Regions from separate parts of the Shewanella sp. AC34-MNA-CIBAN-0136 genome, predicted to be linked through region 1. Evidence: predicted binding sites of a transcription regulator. Region 1 holds the regulator's gene; each other region holds the start of a gene.
The links. Region 1 encodes sigma-54, which starts transcription at its own class of promoters, with help from an activator protein. Its sites were predicted from a motif close to GTTGGCACGNNNNTNGNNT; they were not measured.
Positions count from the first base shown of each region.

Region 1 (3,192 bases):
CCAATTGGTCTTGAAGCACTTTACCTTGTTCTGCAATGTTACGAACATCAACGCTAATCGCAACCAAATCATTACTGCCTTTAAGCTGGGCTAATAATGTGCCAATGAGTGGTAAAGGCAAATTATCAACACAATAATATCCTAGGTCTTCTAATACTCTCAGGGCAACGGATTTCCCTGAGCCTGAACGTCCCGATACTATAACTAGTTTCATGCAGTAATAACCTGATAAAGTTCTGTTGCGTCGTGAGTTTTACGAAGCTGTTTCAATATTTGCTTATCGCTTAACTTTTGGGCCATGCTCGATAACGTGCCTAAATGTTGTTGGCACTGGTCTGCAGGTACTAACAAAGCAAATAAAAGATCCACGGGTTGCTTATCGATTGCATCAAAGGCAATGGCTTCTTCACATTTAATAAATATCGCGATAGGGTGATCGATGGTCGTTAATCTACCATGAGGTATCGCAATGCCATTTCCTATACCTGTGCTACCCATTTTCTCTCTCGCTAACAGGCTTTCAAAAACCTCTTGCGAAGACAGGGTTGGGTACTGGGCAGCGACTAAATTGCTGATGAGTTCCAGTACTTTTTTCTTACTGCCCGGTGTGGCACAGGTAGTGCATTCCGGCTGCAGAATGGTACAAAGTTCCATCGTTAGTGTTTTGTATTCTTCTCTTTGTGTTTAATTACCTGACGGTCGAGTTTATCGATCAGGGCGTCTATTGCAGCATACATATCAGTACTTTCTGACATTGCAAAAATTTCTGCGCCATTAATGTTGATTTTGGCTTCTGCTTTTTGTTGTAATTTTTCTACATTGAGCACAACGTGTACATTATGGATCTGATCGAAGTGTCGTTCAAGCTTTGAAAATTTACTGTGGATGTATTCACGTAAAGATTCTGTTATTTCGACATGACGTCCAGTCAGACTTATTTGCATAAAAAATCCTCCATTGCCTAGTAGGTTATAAACTCTTACGTTGGTTTGAGGGCGGGATCATCATTGCTTCACGGTATTTTGCTATCGTACGACGAGCAACGTTTATGCCCTGTTCTGCCAGAAGCTGAGCCATTTTACTGTCACTCAGTGGTTTTTTCTGGTTTTCTGCGGCAACCAGCTTTTTGATAAAAGCACGAATGGCCGTTGATGAGCATTCCCCGCCATCGTCAGTACTGACATGGCTAGAGAAGAAGTATTTTAGTTCAAATAAACCTCGAGGGGTGTGCATATATTTTTGTGTGGTGACTCGTGAAATGGTCGATTCATGCATTTCTACAGCTTCAGCGATATCATTGAGCACCATAGGCTTCATGGCTTCTTCGCCATATTCAAAAAAGCCTTGCTGAAATTGCACAATGCAATTTGCCACTTTAAGTAAAGTATCATTACGGCTTTCAATACTTTTAATAAACCATTTAGCCTCTTGCAGATGGCCTCGAATAAATTGACTATCCGACGGGTTTTTACTGCCTCTAGCCATGGCTGCATATTGCTGATTAACACCAATTTTAGGCATGTTGTCTGGGTTTAACTCTACTACCCAACGGCCATTTTTCTTTAATACTGTGACATCGGGAATCACGTATTCATCATCCATGGGGGTAATTAATAAGCCCGGACGAGGATTGAGTGTCTGGATTAGAGTGATTGCGTCACGTAACTCATTTTCTTTTAGTTTTGTTTTTCGCATCAATAATCTGAAATCACGGCCAGCAATTAACTCTAAATAGCCTTTAATTAACAAACGGGCATTATCGATATGGGGTGTGTCGTTAGAGTATTGCGCTAATTGAATAAATAGGCATTCACTTAAATCACGTGCAGCAACACCCACAGGGTCAAAGTGTTGAACGCGTTTTAATACCGCTTCAACCTCATCGAGTTCCACATTTTCATCACCCATGGCTTCGAGAATATCTTCGGTACTTTGGGTTAGATAACCGCGTTCATCAATGGCATCAATAATGGCGGTGGCAATGGCGAGATCTGTGTCTGAAAATGGAGTGAGATTTTTTTGCCATTCTAAGTGTTCGTACAAACCTTCAGTAGTTTCACCTTGAAAGGGCATGTCGTCATCGCGCATGCTTGCACTGCCTGAACCTGACATAGGTGAGGCTGTGTATACTTCATCCCATGTGGTATCCATGGCTAAATCATCCATGGTTTCTTTGGTCATGGATTCTGCTATGTCGACGGTGGAAGTGTCTTTTTCGACATTAACAATACTGTTGTCACTAAAGTCTGTATCCGCTTGGTCGCGGTTTTCTTTTAAGGAGTCTTTTGCTTCAGAAAACTCATCTTCTATTTCAAGCAATGGATTTGAATCTAATGCTTGTTGGATTTCCTGCTGTAGCTCCAATGACGATAATTGCAGTAAGCGAATGGCTTGCTGCAATTGTGGGGTCATGGTTAAGTGTTGACCCATTTTAAGTTGGAGTGACGCTTTCATTTACCGCTTATCCCTAGATGATTTTCCATAAAAATGACAATCTCGAACTGTAATAGATTGCCATAAACATCAATGACATTTAACGTTGTTTAGGTATCGTTCAATGAAATGAGTTAGCTAGACTAAAAGGCCAGTAAAGTAACTATAGCTTGAATTGTTCACCTAAGTACACAGCTCGAACTTGTTGATTACTTAATATCTCATCTGGTGTGCCTTCGGCAATTAAATTACCCTGGCTAACGATATAGGCTCGCTCACAAACGTCTAGCGTTTCACGTACGTTATGGTCGGTAATTAATACCCCTAAACCGCGGTTTTTAAGTTGTTGGATGATTTTTTTAATGTCGATGACCGAAATAGGATCAACACCAGCAAAGGGCTCATCAAGCAAAATAAATTTTGGATTAGCAGCTAAAGCGCGCGCAATTTCAACACGACGACGTTCACCACCCGATAACGACATGCCTTGGCTGTCGCGTATGTGAGTAATGTGGAACTCTTCGAGTAGGTGCTCAAGCTGTTCAATACGTTGGTCTGTGCTGAGCTCTTTGCGAGTTTGCAGTACGGCCATTATGTTGTCGTAAACGGTGAGCTTGCGGAAAATACTGGCTTCTTGTGGTAAGTAACCTATACCTTTGCGGGCGCGCAAATGCATAGGATCGGCAGTAAGGTCGTCATCGTCAATCAATATTCGGCCTTTATCGCTTTTTACTAAGCCGACAACCATATAAAAGGTGG
Region 1 is NZ_JBEOPJ010000023.1:4,043-7,234, forward strand. Features, by position in the region: gene rapZ (RNase adapter RapZ) at 1-214, opposite strand, end outside; gene ptsN (PTS IIA-like nitrogen regulatory protein PtsN) at 211-654, opposite strand; gene hpf (ribosome hibernation promoting factor) at 657-944, opposite strand; gene AAEY94_RS18385 (RNA polymerase factor sigma-54) at 970-2,454, opposite strand; gene lptB (LPS export ABC transporter ATP-binding protein) at 2,597-3,192, opposite strand, start outside.

Region 2 (3,192 bases), on a different contig from region 1:
AGGTGGTGAGATTGGTCACATCGCGCCAGCATCAGCTGCACCTATTACGGCAGCGTCTGCAACGGTCGCCTCAGCGCCTACGGGTGAGATTAAGTGCACCATGGCCGCGCCGTTATCGGGAAATATTTTCAAAGTGTTAGTCAGTAATGGTCAAGCGGTTAAAACCGGTGAAGTGATCATTATCCTGGAGGCGATGAAAATGGAAACCGAAATTCGTGCTCAACAAGATGGTGTTGTAACTCAGTTAGCGGTTAAGCAGGGTGACAGTGTAACTGTAGGTTCAACATTGTTGTCATTAGCATAAGAGGTCGAAATGGAAGGATTATTGGCTTTTTGGGCTGAAACGGGTGTCGCTAACTTTACTGGTGGCCAACTGCTAATGATGGCTGTTGGTTGTTTATTGTTATTTCTAGCGATAATTAAAGGATTTGAACCGTTATTGTTATTACCTATCGGATTTGGCGCCATATTAGCCAACATTCCTAATGCAGGTTTTACCGATGAAGGTGGCTTACTGTATTACGCTTACCATGTCGGGATTGAGACTGGGGTATTCCCATTGCTCATCTTCATGGGGGTGGGTGCATTAACTGATTTTGGTGCGCTAATTGCTAACCCTAAAACACTATTGTTAGGGGCAGCGGCGCAATTTGGGATTTTTGCCACTTTACTTGGTGCTATTGCCTTAAATTGGGTGCCAGGATTTGAGTTTAGTATGCAAGATGCTGCAGCTATTGCCATTATTGGTGGAGCAGATGGTCCAACGGCAATTTTCTTAGCGTCTAAACTAGCGCCTGAATTGTTAGGTGCTATTGCTGTTGCTGCATACTCATACATGGCGTTAGTGCCATTAATTCAGCCGCCGATCATGAAACTGCTAACCACTAAAGCCGAACGTGAAATTAAAATGGAACAATTGCGTGAAGTCAGTAAGAAAGAGAAGATTATCTTTCCACTGATGGTGCTAGGGTTAACCATTTTATTTTTACCTGCAGCAACCCCATTAATTGGCATGTTCTGTTTGGGCAATTTAATGCGCGAATCGGGCGTAGTGGATCGTTTATCGAAAACGGCGCAAAACGAGTTAATCAACATAGTGACTATCTTTTTAGGTCTTGCTGTTGGGTCTAAGCTATCAGCAGATCAATTTCTGCGTATCGAAACGCTAGGTATTTTAATCCTTGGCGCGGTTGCGTTTAGTATTGGTACTGCTTCTGGGGTATTGATGGCTAAATTAATGAGTAAGCTCTCTGGCGGAAAAATTAACCCACTTATCGGTGCAGCAGGCGTTTCTGCTGTGCCAATGGCTGCACGAGTAGTGAATAAGGTAGGTTTAGAGGCTAACAACCAAAACTTCTTACTCATGCATGCTATGGGACCTAACGTAGCAGGTGTGCTAGGCAGTGCTGTTGCTGCAGGTGTTTTGCTGGCAGTACTAGGCTAAAACTTACCAGATGATTCAAAAGCCAATGCCTTTGCGTTGGCTTTTTTGTTTTTATCTACTGGTACAAAATTACTTATACCTCTTTTGATGCATATTGGTGCACTTAAACTGTTTTATTGCACTGTAGTAGCATTACGTTATTTAATTGTTAAAATTAAAGTTATTCAAAATCAACCTGTTAATGTTTTGGCATGAAAAATGGATAGCAAAGGTTGTATATTTGATGAGCCATATCCAGTCTTTTTAGACAGTACAGGTTATCAATTTTACAACTAACTGACTGATAAATAATATTTAATAAATTCAATTTTAGCAAAGGCGCTATCGAGATATTCCTAAATGGATATCCGAAGCGCCTTTTTTTATTGTCAATTTTCATCACGGGGAAATAATATGAACTGGAAAATATCGTTAACTCAGCAGATTAAGTCTTTATTGCTGGGGGTCAGTATTGGGGCAAGTTTGTGTATCAACACTGTAAGTGCCGAAGTGGGCTTTCCTGAAAAAGAAGAGCTCAGGTTTGGTTTTATCAAATTAACTGATATGGCACCTATTGCGGTTGCTTATGAAAAAGGTTATTTCGAAGAAGAAGGTTTATACGTCACGATTGAAGCGCAGGCAAATTGGAAAGTGTTACTCGATGGTGTGATTGATGGTCGATTAGATGGGGCCCACATGTTAGCGGGTCAACCAATTGCTGCAACAATTGGTTACGGTACTAAAGCGCACATTATTACCCCATTTTCGATGGATTTAAATGGTAACGCAATTACGGTATCAAACGACGTTTGGGCCAAAATGAAGCCGCACATTGCTAAACAGGCAGACGGTTTTCCCGTTCATCCCATTAAAGCTGATGCACTAAAGCCCGTAGTAGAAGAATTTAAAGCGGCTGGTAAGCCATTTAATATGGGTATGGTGTTTCCGGTTTCTACACATAACTATGAATTGCGTTACTGGTTAGCCGCTGGTGGGATTCATCCTGGGTTTTACGCACCTCATAAAGGAGATACATCAGGGCAGATTGATGCACAAGCTTTGCTGTCGGTAACTCCGCCCCCACAAATGCCCTCGACACTGGAAGCGGGCACAATTAATGGCTATTGCGTTGGTGAGCCCTGGAATCAGCAAGCTGTGTTTAAAGGCATTGGTGTACCTGTGGTGACCGATTATGAAATTTGGAAAGATAATCCGGAAAAAGTGTTTGGTATTACAGCCGAGTTTGCCGAAAAATATCCAAATACCACTATACGCCTTACTCGTGCGTTGATCCGCGCCGCTAAATGGTTAGACGACAATAACAATGCTAACCGCCCAGAAGCGGTAAAAATACTGTCTCAATCTAATTATGTTGGTGCTGACTATGAGGTGATTGCTAATAGTATGACGGGTACGTTCGAATATGAAAAAGGCGATAAGCGCGCGGTTCCAGACTTCAATGTATTTTTTAGGCATCACGCAACTTATCCATATTACTCAGATGCGATTTGGTATTTAACTCAAATGCGCCGTTGGGGCCAAATTGAACAAGATAAATCTGACGATTGGTATAAAGACATCGCCGCAAAAGTCTATCGTCCAGATATTTATGCTAAAGCCGCGCAATCACTCATCGACGATAAGCTCATCCCCGCAGCTGACTTTCCAGATTTCAGTAAAGAAACCGGTTTCAAAGCACCGCAAACTCACTTTATTGATAACTTAGTTTATGACGGCAGCAAGCCTAATGCTTACATTAATTCATTTGT
Region 2 is NZ_JBEOPJ010000001.1:399,469-402,660, reverse strand. Features, by position in the region: gene oadA (sodium-extruding oxaloacetate decarboxylase subunit alpha) at 1-304, shown strand, start outside; gene AAEY94_RS01735 (sodium ion-translocating decarboxylase subunit beta) at 314-1,444, shown strand; gene AAEY94_RS01730 (CmpA/NrtA family ABC transporter substrate-binding protein) at 1,838-3,192, shown strand, end outside.
Region 2: the regulator sigma-54 is predicted to act here: its motif matches at 1,630-1,648, upstream of AAEY94_RS01730 (CmpA/NrtA family ABC transporter substrate-binding protein).

Region 3 (3,192 bases), on a different contig from region 1:
TTCTAAACCAATAGGGTTAATCAGAATCAATTTATTAACCGCACTAGAATAATTAACCGCAAATGTAGTCGCTAACATCCCGCCCATTGAGTGACCAACAAGATCAAATTTTTTGACATCTAAACTGTCCAATAATAACTTGGTATTTAAAGCTAATTGGCCGAAACTATACTGATAAGCATTTGGTTTTGAAGATTTACCAAAACCGATTTGATCTGGAATAACGACTCGGTATTTTCTTTTTAGCAAGTCATTGGCAATCCTTTCCCAGTAATAGCCTGAGAAATTTTTACCATGCAACAACACGATGACTTTGTCTGCATTTTTATCACCAATATCCATATAACGCATTTTTAAATCTTTATTTTGCGAGTTAACATTAAATGTTTTAACTTCAAAGGGATAATCAAACCCATCTAACTCTTTATTATACTTAACCGGACTTGCAGCCAATGCCTGTGATACCACCGCAAATAGCGTCATTAATACCAAACAAAATTTCTTCATATTACCCTCATTCAAATAAATCATTCACAAACAACAAAACGCACCATGACAGCCATTTTGATTGAAAACAACCTCGCTTTTTTCAACCGTAAACCTACATCTCTTGTCGAACTTGGCCATAAGCTAACATCGCAAACAGCCCTGTACCGCCAATGATGTTACCCACTAACATAGGGCCAATATGGTGCGACAACGCAGTAAAAAAATTCATTTCACCATTAAGTACCAAACTAAATATTTCATTAGACCCGGCAATAACGTGAGTAAATTCTCCAGCAGCAATGAGCCATGTAAACATAATAATGACCAACACTTCAGACCCTTTTGCCGAGGGTAGCATCCACACCAGTGCGGCAATAAAAAAGCCCGCTGGTATGCCGCGCATTAATGTCTCTGAAGGCGTTAACTCTGCAACATGGCGAGATATCTGGAGGATAGCGGTAAGGATGTCTTCTGTCAGTATGTTACCGTGCACGACAATTGCCGCCGTGAAAAACGTGCCAACAAAATTTGCTGCTAACACAATTCCCCATAAGCGAGCGGTGCAAACAAGAAGATGCTTTGTGGTGTTAGCGAGTAGCGGCAGCACCACGGTGATGGTGTTCTCAGTAAAAAGTTGCAGCCTTGCGAGAATGACTAAGACAAAACCAAAAGTGTAGCCAAGGCTTTCGATGATAGACAAATAAGGATGATCGGAGCCTATGTTGCTGCGGATAATACCTTCGGCCAAAACAGACGCTGAAATGCCGATACCAGCCGCTATTCCTGACCACCACAACGACATCAACGGTCGATCGAGTTCTTCCTGGCCTTCACGCAAAATAATAGAATAAACCGTAAGCGATGAAAGACTGCCATGTTCAATCACTGCATCACGCTCAGATCCTGTCAGCGATATCTCTGGTTGCGTCGGCTGACTCTCGCGTACTTCACGCTTCTCAACCTTGTCGCCACACTTTGAATCACTGGTTATTGTCGATTGGGTATTTTCGGTCTGTTCCGGTCCGTGCAGTGTCATATTGATATCCTTTTCTGGCTTAAATTTAGCTTGAGGTCCCATTTAAGTACATAAAGAATAGATGCTTTATATCATCAATTCAACAAACGTTGCCGCCTCACAAATGACCATCAATACATTATTAATAAGTCATGTATTGATGGTCTACTGCGATGCTTATTGAACCTCTACTAGGATTAACCGATGGAATAAGTAAATCCAAATCAAAATTATTGCCAAAATTCAAAGCACACTTGTCATTTACTAGCCGAATAAAAACGGGTTAATTTCACGAATTATGGTTATTGATTACCATTTTTAGGTAACGACTGATAAGCACTTTTTACAGTTTCATACCCATATATACGCTCTAATTTTCGCACAATAAAATGACCTCGGGCCATATCTTGAAAGTGATCAATAAACAAAGTATTGATTATGGCACCGCCTGCCGCACCGATAGCAGGTACAGCTTGTGCCGCTGCTTTTTGAGTCACTTGAACACCAAATTTTTCAGCGATTTTAGTAATAAGTTTGACTAAAATAGGCGCGGCTTCATCGGTAATACCTTTTTTGACCATAAACTCAGCGGCTTCAGATACTGATTTTGCTAGGGCGGCTCTTACTGCAAAATATCCCGATTCACTACCATCATCTAAATCACTTTCGCCACCCAGCGCGAACACCTCCAAACAAGCCATTTTTGTTTCTAGAGTAGTAATAAACTCACCTTCACTACGAGCAATATCAGCTATAGAACGCAGCATGATTGATGTCGAAATAGGAAGTTCAACCGCTATCGCAGCTAATCCAAAGAAACCGCCCACACCACCACTCGCAGCAACGCCTAATTTATGCCAAAGATTGGACGATTCTTCTCCGGGAATATCTTTCATGGTAAATATTGCCGCTTCAGACGCTTTAATTAGCGACTTTTCGGTCACTTTAGCGATATTTTTATTCCAGTTATCCGGTAGAAGCGCTAACCCTTTCTCAATAGGGGTACCGATTAAATTAGTTATTTTTACCGCTAGACCAGGATTTTCTAATAGTGATTTAGCAACTAAAAGCTCTTTTTTATGTGATTCTGAAATATTCAAATAACCCCCTTAGTTGTGAAGTAACGTAGTGCTGCGATTGTGTTTTGCACCTCAAGAAGCGCTTATCACCAATTTGAAGTAAAAGGACATTGGTTGCAAATCAACTTAACGCGCTTATTCGACAATATTCCCACTGCGCCATTGTATTCAAAACAGCGGACACGGCTTTAGCCTTAGACAGCTCAGGTTAATTTGGTAAACAAATAGTGTTGTGGACTTCATAAATGATGGGAAAAATGTTGCTAGGAATTATTTATCTAACGCGGGTAAATAGCCACGACCTTCTTTAGGCAAATTACTCACGCCTTCAGTGGTGTCATTTAGCGCGCTGCCATAATTATCACGACAGTAAACACAAGGGCTCATTTTATTCACAAAACGACCCTTTTTGGTATATTTCCTCAAATATGCGTGTGAAATATCTACATTACCTCGATGTAATTCAACGACATTACCCACTTTTTGTCTTAAATCACTTATAGCTGCATCTTCTGCGCACATGTTGTCATTGGCACAGCCCCAGCCGATGACTTCTTTGCTGGGATCGCGGTGTAAATATTTAGCCGCGGCCCAAGGGCCACCGTGGTG
Region 3 is NZ_JBEOPJ010000020.1:28,806-31,997, reverse strand. Features, by position in the region: gene AAEY94_RS17365 (alpha/beta fold hydrolase) at 1-507, opposite strand, end outside; gene AAEY94_RS17360 (formate/nitrite transporter family protein) at 602-1,525, opposite strand; gene AAEY94_RS17355 (EcsC family protein) at 1,807-2,604, opposite strand; gene AAEY94_RS17350 (hypothetical protein) at 2,854-3,192, opposite strand, start outside.
Region 3: the regulator sigma-54 is predicted to act here: its motif matches at 1,727-1,745, upstream of AAEY94_RS17360 (formate/nitrite transporter family protein).

Region 4 (3,192 bases), on a different contig from region 1:
TTACGATTTCTCTCACGACAGACTAAATAAGCCGCTAATACCAACACCGAACGCCCCCGGCCTAGCGCGCAATGCACTACTACATTTTTACCATTACTGACTTGAGTGTGTAACCAATTAATGGCTTGATTTAACTGCGCGACAGTCGGTACGCTGTGATCTAATATGGGAATATTTAAATAGCCAATATTTTCATCAAACAAGGTCCACTCTAATGCGTCAAATTCGGCAGTAACATCCAAAATTGCATCAATTTTTTCATGCTTAAGTCGGTCAATATCACTGGGAAACAATCGGCAGGCTAAATACAACTGCTTATCTATTTTTTGGATTACGGGCACTTTGTCGTGCTTTCTTGCCCAGGCGTTATACAGCTGGCACCCCATTAAAAAGGGAACAAAACTCCAACTGATATACCAAGGAATGCTGCCATCTTGGCTTTTTCGGAAAATGCCTGCGCTATTAAACCAATAAGCTGAACTCACCAGCCCTAAAGAGAATGCAATCCAAGCAAAAATAACCTTAAGTAACACATAAGGAAGCGCCACACATAAGCACAAAGCCAATAATGCGCCAACAGTATAGTAATATTTAATATGAATACGGGTTAGCATTGTGGTCCTCCTGTTGTAAAAAAAGCAGCACATGTGTGCTGCTTAGGCTAATACTTATCTTAATAACTATCTGGTCATTACGTCGCCGTCAGTCAAACATTCAACTTCGACTTACATTGGTTTAAATGGAGTTACTCTACCTAGAACAATGCATTTTGAGTTGTAAAACTTAACGACTTAAACAAATAAAATAGTTAATGTGATTGGTATAATGCTTAGCAGTCTGGATCTTCTGCTTTCATACCTTCTTTAACATCTTCACATGTATCTTCAACTGCATTACCGGCATCTTGGATCATTTCATCCACTTTCTCACCTGCATTTTCAGCTTTGTTATCTGAACATGCTGATAAACCGGCCGTTAACAACACCATTAAACTTGCCATTGTCAGTAGTTTTAATAAATTCATATTCATCTCCTAGATGATGGTTGTAATCGTATAAACTTGTTTAAGCAGCCTCAACTTAGATTAAGGTAAGGGGTTAATACTATCCTCGGGGAGCTTTGCCTCTAATCGCATTGGCTACTAACGAAATCACTAGCAACACAATAAAAATAAAGAAAATAATTTTCGCGATACCTGCTGCTGCACCAGCAATACCAGTAAACCCCAATAGACCCGCTATAACGGCTATCACTAAAAACATTAATGTCCAGCCCAACATAAAAACCTCCTTGGTGTACGGTTTACATTGTGATGTGCGTTGAATTTACGCTGACGATTGAAACAAATATCTTATCTCTATCGTAAAAATTAACGATTCACACCACGACTATGTATTAGTTAAAGCTAGCATCATGCCAACTTTTAAAAAAAGCCATAAGACTATGATTTTTATGATTTTAAAATTTAAAGCAAGAAAATCAGTAATGAAAAAGCCATAGATGAGCAGGCAATTTTTACCGATGATACGGTAAGAGTTTCAGGCTATCACGGTTAGATAACGAAATATCGATGTGTAAACAAAAATGCATCTAGCGGCTGTAATGGCTTACCTTTTATGAGGCAACTTAAGTGAAATTAAGGCAGCAAGAGCTATAAAACCACTCGATATCCATAAACAAGCTTCTAAGCCATAGGCTTGATAGACCCAACCTGACAGTATCGTTCCAATCAACCTTCCCATGGCATTGGCCATATAGTAAAAGCCCACATCCAGTGACACGCCATCACTGCCAGCATAGCTAACAATTAAGTAGCTATGCAGTGATGAGTTAATCGCAAACACCGCGCCAAACATTAATAAACCGATGACGACACTTTCTAGCACATAAAAATCGGCATGTAGTGCGACTGCAATCGCGGCAGGAATGAGTAGTAAATAAGTTGCCCATGTAAAAGCAGCTCGGCCGCTCGGCACTTTTCCCTGTCGTTTACCGGTGAAATAAGGTGCAATGGATTGCACCACACCATAACCAATCACCCAGCTAGCCATAAAGCTACCAACCCACCAATGATCCCAGCCAAAAGTTGTGGCTAAAAATACCGGTAATGCCACCACAAACCATACATCTCTTGCGCCAAACAAAAACATCCGCGCCGCCGACAATAAATTAATTGCCTGACTTTTAGAAAAAATGTCTTTGAATTTGGGTTTGTTTTTCGCTTTGCCTAAATCATCTTTTAAGGTCACTAAACTACATAACCATACAATGCCTAATAACGTGGCCATTAAAATAATGGCGCCTCTAAACCCTAGGCTTGTGAGTAACACACCACCTAAAAAAAATCCCACTCCTTTTAAGGCATTTTTAGAGCCCGTTAACAACGCAACCCATTGGTAAAGCTTACCTTCTGCATCTGCGGGCACTAAGGTTTTAATGGCGCTTTTGGCGCTCATTTTATTCAAATCTTTGGCGATGCCCGACAGCGCCTGAGCAGCCATAACGTACATGACGGTTAGCATGTCAGCAGATACAGTTAGCATAACTAGTGCCACTATTTGTAGGCCTAAGCCAATATTCATAGTGTTATTTAGGCCAAGCCGTGCGCCTAACCAACCACCAACAAGATTAGTCACGACACCAAAAATCTCATAAAACAAAAACAACATCGCAATATTTAACGGGCTGTAACCCAATTGGTGGAAATACAACACCACCAGCATACGCAAAGCGCCATCGGTTAAGGTAAATGCCCAGTAATTACCGGTAATCAATAAGTACTGTTTTATCGATGGTGATAAGGTACGCAATGTATCCAGCCCCATGAAGCTTATTCCTTGTCTGCTAAGCCGACTTTGCGGGCGAGCTCAGCGGTACGATTAGCGTATCCCCACTCGTTGTCGTACCACACATACAGTTTCACTTGGGTATCATTCACCACCATGGTCGACAACGCATCGATAATGCTTGAGCGTGGGTCGGTTTTATAATCTACCGACACTAATGGGCGTTCTTCATAACCCATGATGCCCTGCAGTTCAGTATCAGCTGCTTGCTTCAATAGTTGGTTTACTTCTTCAACCGTTGTTCCACGAGTCACTTCAAATACGCAATCGGTGAGTGACGCATTGGCTAACGGTACCCGTATCGCATGACCATTTAACTTACCTTTTAGCTCTGGGAATATATGAG
Region 4 is NZ_JBEOPJ010000006.1:23,888-27,079, reverse strand. Features, by position in the region: gene AAEY94_RS07490 (diacylglycerol kinase family protein) at 1-614, opposite strand, end outside; gene AAEY94_RS07485 (hypothetical protein) at 830-1,024, opposite strand; gene AAEY94_RS07480 (DUF1328 family protein) at 1,104-1,280, opposite strand; gene arsJ (organoarsenical effux MFS transporter ArsJ) at 1,608-2,825, opposite strand; gene AAEY94_RS07470 (ArsJ-associated glyceraldehyde-3-phosphate dehydrogenase) at 2,831-3,192, opposite strand, start outside.
Region 4: the regulator sigma-54 is predicted to act here: its motif matches at 1,403-1,421, upstream of AAEY94_RS07480 (DUF1328 family protein).